2 regions of the Streptomyces sp. x-19 genome follow, and region 2 is predicted to be linked to the other one. Evidence: riboswitches for the same ligand, from Rfam matches in the RefSeq annotation. Region 2 holds a riboswitch; the other holds the start of a gene.
The links. Region 2 has a riboswitch for cobalamin ahead of cobN (cobaltochelatase subunit CobN). Riboswitches for the same ligand answer to the same signal wherever they lie in the genome.
Positions count from the first base shown of each region.

Region 1: it holds a riboswitch for cobalamin, as region 2 does, so the genes downstream of both, ACLJT4_RS39460 (HoxN/HupN/NixA family nickel/cobalt transporter) here and cobN (cobaltochelatase subunit CobN) in region 2, are expected to answer to the same signal.

Region 1 is NZ_JAJPWK010000038.1:25,462-29,655, forward strand. It holds gene ACLJT4_RS39445 (nucleoside/nucleotide kinase family protein) at 1-1, shown strand, start outside; gene ACLJT4_RS39450 (MarR family winged helix-turn-helix transcriptional regulator) at 144-902, shown strand; gene ACLJT4_RS39455 (alpha/beta fold hydrolase) at 899-1,747, shown strand; cobalamin riboswitch at 1,817-2,031, shown strand; gene ACLJT4_RS39460 (HoxN/HupN/NixA family nickel/cobalt transporter) at 2,029-3,261, shown strand; gene ACLJT4_RS39465 (VOC family protein) at 3,368-3,868, opposite strand; gene ACLJT4_RS39470 (DoxX family protein) at 3,975-4,194, opposite strand, start outside.
Region 2 is NZ_JAJPWK010000002.1:47,262-51,455, reverse strand. It holds gene ACLJT4_RS04570 (precorrin-8X methylmutase) at 1-90, opposite strand, end outside; gene cobG (precorrin-3B synthase) at 87-1,595, opposite strand; cobalamin riboswitch at 1,681-1,833, shown strand; gene cobN (cobaltochelatase subunit CobN) at 1,866-4,194, shown strand, end outside.

The DNA.
Region 1 (4,194 bases), on a different contig from region 2:
ACCCCGCCCGACTCCGCCCCGCCGCACGGCACTTCACCGACCGGTGCCGGTGCCTCAACACCCCTTCCGAAATGACATCGTGGATGTCATCATGACAGCAAGGATGTCATCTGGGGGAAGGGGAACGGGGCGTGGAGGGGGCCATGGGGCGGGACGCGGGGCGGGACACCGCAGCGGACTCCGCGGCGGCCGTAGCAGGAGAAGCCGAAGAGGCTGAAGCAGCCCAGGAAGTCGGAGAAGGCGGAGAAGAAGCCGGGGAAGTCGCAGGGGAATCCGCACAAGGGGATGCGCGCGGGGGTGCGGAGACCGCCGAGGAGTTGCTGTACGACGTCATCCGGCGGCTGCGGCCGCTGCAACGGACGATCGTGCGCGCGGCGGAGCGCACGCTTGACGGCACCGGCCTGACCGCCGGCGAACGCACCCTCCTCGACGCGCTGCGCACCCACGGCCCGCGCACCGTGCCTCAGTTGGCGCGCTCCCTCGACCTGGACCGCCAGCCGGTGCAGCGCTGGGTGAACCACGCGGCGGAGCTGGGTCTGGTCGTGACGACCGCCAACCCCGCGCACCGCCGCTCGTCGCTGATCCGGCTCACCGACGAGGGCACGGCGATGATGCGCGGGGTCCAGGAAGCCGAGGCGGGGGAACTCCGCCGCGGGCTCGCCGACCTGTCCGCCGAGGAGGTCCGCACGGCGCTGCGGGTACTGGACCGGATCGGTGAGGAATTCCGGCACTTGGCGGACGGCTCGCGCGTTCCCCCGGAGGAAAGCGGCGATCCCGAAGTGCGGGACACCGCCGCCCCGGTCACCGCACAGGTCCCCATACCGTCTCGAACGGGTCACCGACCAGCGGCGCCCACCCGTCCGACCGACCGCCCCACGCGCACAGAACGGCCCGCAGAATGACCCACGACTTCCAGGCATGGTCCGAGATCGACAACGACACGGTGCCGGTCGACGACGGCGAGCTGTTCTACGAGTCGGCCGGCTCCGGCCCCGCGGTGGTGCTCCTGCACGACGGGATGCTCGACCAGCACATGTGGGACGAGCAGTTCGCCTGGCTGGTCAACTCCGGGCTGCGGGTGGTCCGCTACGACTTCCGCGGCCACGGCCTGTCCTCCACGGTGGCCGGCGACTGGGCCAACCACGACGACCTGGTGACCCTGCTGGACGCACTCGACATACCGAGCGCCGTCCTCGTCGGCCTCTCGCACGGCGCCCGGGTGGCGCTGGACACCGCGCTCGCCCACCCCGACCGGGTCACGGCCCTCTTCCTCGCCTCCCCCGGCATCAGCGGTCGCGCCTTCACCGACCCCTTCCTGCTGGAGCACATCCGGGAGCAGGTCGCCGCGCTCGACGCACCGGACGGCGTCGAGCGGTTCGTGGAGCACTTCCTGCGGATGTGGGTGGACGGGCCGCACCGCACGCCGTCCGTCGTGCACCCCGGCTTCCGGGAGCGGATGCGCGCCTCCGCGTCCGCCAATGTCGAGGTGCACGCCGACGGTGCGGGCGCGGGCATGCCCCTGGAGGTCGGCGCCTTCGACCGCCTGGGCGAGATCCGGGTGCCGACCACCGTCCTCGACGGCGACCTCGACTCCTCCGACATCTCGGCGAACGCCCACGCCATAGCGCTGGCTGTCCCCGGCGCCCGCCGGATACGCGTGCCCGCCGCAGGTCACCTGGTCAACTTGGAGAACACCCCGCTCTTCGACCACGAACTGCACGCGTTCCTCTCCGCCCTGGCCCTGTGATCCGAGCCGCCGGCACCCGGTGGCGGCCCGCACCGGCCACCGGGCGTGGCCGGTTCTCACCGGTGCCCGCTACAGTGACCGGGCCGTGGTGCTCGGGAAGACCGGTGCTGGACCTCGTGTCCGAAGCCGGCGCGGCCCTCGCCACTGTGATCGGGGAGTTTCCGCCCCTCTGCGTGCGCGCCCAGCGCGCGCACGGCGCCACTGACCGCAGCCTGCGGCCGGGAAGGCGGGGCGGACGCGGGCACCCGTAAGCCAGGAGACCGGCCACGGCATCTCACGAGATCATCCACGAGGTGCTGGAGCGTGATGGCCGGATGGCCCTGTCCACTGATACCCCGGACGATTCCCCTTCGTCCCGCAAGTCCCCCCTCCTCGGCATACCCGGCTCCCCCGGGTCGTTCCGCTGGCAACGTCGCGACACGGTCCGCACCGCGGGTCTGATGTCCGTGATCGCGGCACTGCACGTCGTCGCCTTCGGCGTGCTCTTCCTCCTGGTCGTGCCGGGCCACTACACCGTCGGCAGCCAGGTGTTCGGTGCCGGGCTCGGCATCACCGCCTACACCCTGGGCATGCGGCACGCCTTCGACGCCGACCACATCGCGGCGATCGACAACACCACCCGCAAGCTGATGGCCGACGGCAAGCGGCCCGTCTCGGTGGGCTTCTGGTTCGCCCTCGGCCACTCCAGCGTGGTGGTCGTGATGGCCGCGCTGGTGGCGGGCGGCGCCCAACTCGCCGGCACGCTGATGAGCGACGGCTCCCGCGCGCACCAGACGCTCGGCCTCGTCGGCACGACCGTCTCCGGCACCTTCCTGTACCTCATCGCCGCCCTCAACCTGGTCGCCCTGCTCGGCATCCTGAAGGTGTTCCGGGCGATGCGGGCCGGCACGTACGACGAACGGGAGCTGGAAGCCCAGTTGGATTCCCGCGGCTTCATGAACCGCATCCTGGGTCGGCTCACCAAGTCCATCAGCCGCCCCGGCCAGATGTACCCGCTGGGCTTCCTCTTCGGGATCGGCTTCGACACCGCGACCGAGGTGACGCTGATGGTGATGGCGGGCAGCGGCGCCGCGGCGGGCCTGCCCTGGTACGCGATCCTCTGCCTGCCGCTGCTGTTCGCCGCCGGGATGAGCCTGTTCGACACCCTCGACGGCACGTTCATGAACTTCGCGTACCAGTGGGCGTTCGCCAACCCGGTGCGCAAGGTCTACTACAACCTCACCATCACCGGGCTGTCGATCGCGGTCGCGTTCCTCATCGGCACCATCGAGCTGGTGACCGTCCTGCACGACAAGCTCGGCCTCGACGACCCGCTCACCGGCGGGATCTCCTCGCTCGACCTGAACAACGTGGGCTTCCTCATCGTCGGCCTGTTCGTCGTGGTGTGGGCGGCGGCGCTGGCGTACTGGCGGCTGGGCGGCGTCGAGAAGCGCTGGGCCGCCCGCGCCCAGGACCCGCCGGCCACCGCGGACGCCCTCCCGGCGCCCCGCGCACAGGGGCCCGACGCCCCCTAGTCCCGGCCCCCGCACCGGCGGAACGCCACGACCGCGTGGTGCGGCCGTCCCCACTGCCCGTGGGGGAAGGTCGCGCCACGCGGTCGGTGCGCGTGCGGGCCGCGCCTCAGGTGGCCGAGCCGGCCGCCGCGCCGGTCAGCAGGTCCGGGCCCCAGCGCTCCAGCGCCGCCGCCAGGTCGAGCGGCCGCAGCCGGTCCGCCTCGTCCGCGCCCGGCCAGTCCGCCCGGGGCACCCGCCACATCACCTCGAACTCGTTGCCGTCCGGGTCCCGGGCGTAGAGCGACTTCGAGACCAGGTGGTCGGTGGCGCCGACCAGCGCGCCCCGCTCCCGCAGCCGCGCCGCGATCGCCGCGAGGTCACCGAGGGTCCCGACCTCCCAGGCCAGGTGGTAGAGCCCGATCCGGCCGTTCTCCGGCCCCGGGGCATCGGGGCCCACCGCGAACAGGCCCAGGTCGTGGTCGTTGTCCGAACCGGGCGCGCTCAGGAAGGCCGCCCGCCCCGGAATCTCCACGTCCACCGTGAACCCCAGCACCTCGGTGTAGAACGCCACCGACCGTGCCACCTCGCGGATGTACAACACCGCATGGTTCAGCCGCCGAACCGCCATCACGCCTCCACTCTTCCGTCACGCCGCACGTCGCTCCCCCGCCGTTCCCCCGTCGTTGCCCGCCGCCACGGCCCGGACCGCCCCCGTGCCCCGGCGGCCCCCCGCGTCACTTCCGGATCAGCAGCGTGGCCGCCGCGAGCACCACGCTCAGGACGAGCGCCCCCGCCCCGTAGGCCAGCCGATGCGCGCGCAGGCCCGGCAGGAAGCGGTCGACGGCGTAGCGGCCGGGCCCGGTCAGCGCCAGCGCGGCCGCGCCGGTGGCGAGCAGCAGCTCGTACTCCACGCCCTCGGGCGCGAAGAAGCCGCCGCCCCACTTCACCGCCAAC
Region 2 (4,194 bases):
CAGTGCGGAGAGATCCGCCTCGGCGCGGATGGTGGCGAAGGACTGGCGGTAGATGGCCGCCCCGTCCTTTTCGTAGTCGAACGCGGTCACTGGGGCCTCGGGGTGGTGGGTTGAGGGGTGGAGGAGAGCGGGGCAGCCGGAGGGGCGGCGGATGCGCTCGGCGTTTCACGTGAAACGACGCCCGGCCGGGGCGTTTCACGTGAAACGGTGCCCGGCCCGGCTGTTTCACGTGAAACCGGCGGTCGGGCAAGGGAGTTGGGAGGCATCGCGATGGTCCGATAGCCGTCGGGCGTCGCCAGCACGTCGACCCAGGCACCGTGCGGATGGCCGCACCGCCGCTCGCAGCCCGACCAGTGCACGGGCAGTCCGACGGGCGCACCCGAACCGTCCGCCGGAACCGTTTCGCCCCCGGCGAGCACGCCCGCCGCATCGCTCCGCACGTCGGTGAGGGACTTGGCGCAGCCGGGCAGGCCGGTGCAGGCGGTGACCCGGCGCCAGGGGGATGTCGGGTCGGTGATCAGGCCGGCGGCGGCGAACTCGCGCAGCCGCCGGTGCGCCGGTGCGGCGGCCAGGCCGGGGACGACGACACCGCGCCAGGGCGTGAGGCGCAGTTCGCCGTCGCCGTCCGCGGCGGCGGTCGCGGTCAGCAGCCGCCACTGGGCCGCGGTCAGCCGGCCGAGCGGAGCCAGGACGGCCAGCGCACGGCGACCGTCGGGCCCCTCGACCGGGCCGGGGGCGGTGGCGTCGGCGTAGTGCGCGGCCGACCCCGGGACGGGGGCGGCCGGATGTTCCACGTGCTCCGCGGCGATGCCCGCGGCCCGCAGCGCACGCTGCACCTCCTGGGCGGTCAGCGCTCCTGCGGTGGGGAGCTCACGGACGCGCCAGGCGCCGCTGCCGCGCTCCGCGGCGGCGGCCAGGAAGACCTCGGCGGCCGTCAGGGCCGCCCGCGGGGCGGCGTCCGCCGCGATCCGCAGTGCAGCCCGGTCGTCGCCGACCCGGAGCAGTGCTCCCCACCCGGACGCGGCGCCCGGCGCGTACCCGGCGGCCGGTGGGGCCTGTCGACCGGATTCTGCGAGCAAGGTCACATCGCCGCCCAGGCCCGCCACGTCGCCCCGACCGTCGTCGAGGACGAACAGGAAGCGGCCCGAAAGCCCCGTCGCGGCGTCGCTCGCACACAGCAGCGCGTCCAGGCTGCGGGCCCACAACCGCACGTCGGAGGGGGTGTGCCGGTCCAGTCCGGCCAGCGGCGAGGCCAGTACGTTGCGGATCCGCTCATGGCGTACGGACGGCAGCAGCCCGGCGTCGGCGAGGAGGTCGGCGAGGTGCCGGCCGCCGTCGTCGGGCAGGCCGCGCAGTTCGACGTTGCCGCGGGAGGTGAGCGAGAGGTGCCCGTCGCCGAGGCGTTCCGCGGCGTCCGCCAGGGCGGTGGCCTGGCGGACCGTCAAGTCCCCTGCGGGGAGCCGCACTCGGGCCAGGTTCCCGTCGGCGGCGGAGTGCAGCCGCAGCGCTCCCGGGCAGGCGTCACCGCGGTCCCGAACGGGTGGTTCGGCCCGGTCGGGGCGTGGTGCGGGGGAGGGCGGCATGGCGGCGAGCATACCTACGTCGGTTTCGCCCGGAACCGTGGCGAGGGGGGCGTGGAGGGCGGCTGAGAAAGGCCCGCTCCCGCGGTGCGGCCGCAGCCCTTACTATGCAGGTCGGCGGGTCGGCTGACCCGCCGGACGCCAGCGACGGCGCCAAGGGAGGAAGCCCGGTGAGAATCCGGCGCGGTCCCGCCACTGTGAACCCGGCCACCGCCGGGTGAGCCAGGAACTCCCGCCGTCCATACGACCACCCGGGGCGTGGACACCCCGAGGAAGGGCTGCGCCGTGATCCTGCTGCTGTCGACGTCCGACACCGATCTGCTCAGCGCCCGGGCGGCCACGGGTCCCGTGCCGTACCGGCTCGCCAACCCCGCCCGCCTCGACGTCGCCGAACTCCCCGGGCTCCTTGAGGGCACCGACCTCGTCGTCGTCCGGCTGCTCGGCGGCATCCGCGCCTGGCAGGACGGCCTGGACGTGCTGCTGGCCGCGGGCCAGCACCGCCCGGTCGTCGTGCTCACCGGCGAACAGGCCCCCGACGCCCAGCTCATGGAGGCGTCCACGGTCCCGGTCGGCATCGCGGCCGAGGCGCACGCCTACCTCGCGCACGGCGGTCCGGCCAACCTCTCCCAGCTGGCCTGCTTCCTCAGCGACACCGTTCTGCTCAGCGGCCACGGCTTCGAGCCGCCCGCGGCCGCCCCGTCCTGGGGCCCGCTGGAGCGTCCGGCGTCGGAGGCGACCGGCCCGACCGTGGCGGTGCTCTACTACCGCGCCCACCACATGAGCGGCAACACCCGCTTCATCCACGACCTGTGCGACCAGGTCGAGCGGGCCGGCGGTCGCCCGCTGCCGCTGTACGTCGCCTCGCTGCGGGCCCCCGAGCCGGAGCTGATCGAGGAACTGCGCGCCGCCGACGTCATCGTCACCACCGTGCTGGCCGCGGGCGGCACCAAGCCCGCCGAAGCCTCCGCGGGCGGCGACGACGAATCCTGGGACGCCGGCGCGCTGACCGCCCTGGACGTGCCGATCCTGCAGGCGCTCTGCCTGACCGGGGCGCGCGCCGCCTGGGAGGAGAACGACGAGGGCCTCTCCCCGCTCGACGCCGCCTCGCAGATCGCCGTGCCGGAGTTCGACGGGCGCCTGATCACCGTGCCGTTCTCGTTCAAGGAGATCGACGAGGACGGGCTGCCGGTGTACGTCGCCGACGCCGAGCGGGCCGCCCGGGTCGCCGGGATCGCCGTCCGGCACGCCCGGCTGCGCCACATCCCGGCCGCCGAGAAGCGGCTGGCGCTGGTGCTGTCGGCGTACCCCACCAAGCACTCCCGGATCGGCAACGCGGTCGGTCTGGACACCCCGGCGAGCGCCGTCGCGCTGCTGCGCCGTCTGGAGGCCGAGGGCTACGACTTCGGTACCGAGCCGGTGCCCGGCCTGGCGTCCGGCGACGGCGACGAGCTGATCTACGCCCTCATCGAGGCCGGCGGCCACGACCAGGAGTGGCTGACCGAGGAGCAGTTGGCCCGCAATCCGGTCCGCATCCCGGCCGCCGACTACCGCCGCTGGTACGGCACCCTGCCGCAGGAACTGCGGGAGTCCGTGGAGGAGCACTGGGGCCCGCCGCCGGGCGAGATGTTCCTCGACCGCAGCCGCAACCCCGAGGGCGACATCGTGCTGGCCGCGCTGCGCCGCGGCAACCTGCTGATACTGATCCAGCCGCCGCGCGGTTTCGGCGAGAACCCGATCGCGATCTACCACGACCCCGATCTGCCGCCCTCGCACCACTACTTGGCGGCCTACCGCTGGATCGCCACCCCCACCGCCGACGGCGGGTTCGGCGCCGACGCCATGGTCCACCTCGGCAAGCACGGCAACCTGGAGTGGCTGCCCGGCAAGAACGCCGGCCTCTCCGCCGCCTGCGGTCCGGACGCGGCGCTCGGCGACCTGCCGCTCGTCTACCCGTTCCTGGTCAACGACCCGGGCGAGGGCACCCAGGCCAAGCGCCGGGTGCACGCCACGCTCGTCGACCACCTCGTGCCGCCGATGGCCCGCGCGGACTCCTACGGTGACATCGCCCGGCTTGAGCAACTGCTCGACGAGTACGCCGCGATCTCCTCGATGGACCCGGCCAAGCTGCCCGCCATCCGCGCGCAGATCTGGACCCTGATCCAGGCCGCCAAGCTCGACCACGACCTGGGCCTGGAGGCACGCCCGGACGACGACGGCTTCGACGACTTCCTGCTGCACGTCGACGGCTGGCTCTGCGAGGTGAAGGACGCGCAGATCCGCGACGGCCTGCACGTCCTGGGCGCCGCCCCGGTCGGCGAGGCCCGGGTCAACCTCGTGTTGGCGATCCTGCGCGCCCGGCAGATCTGGGGTGGCACCTCCGCGCTGCCCGGGCTGCGCGAGGCGCTCGGCCTGGACGAGTCGGCCGCGACCCGCACCGCCGCCGACGAAGCCGAGGCGGTCGCCCGCGGACTGGTCCAGGCCATGGAGGACGCGGAGTGGGACCCGGCCGCGGTGGCCCGGGTCGCCGCGGGGCACCCGACCGCGGTCGCGGACGTCCTCGACTTCGCCGCCCGGCAGGTCGTCCCGCGACTGGCCGGCACCACGGCCGAGGTCG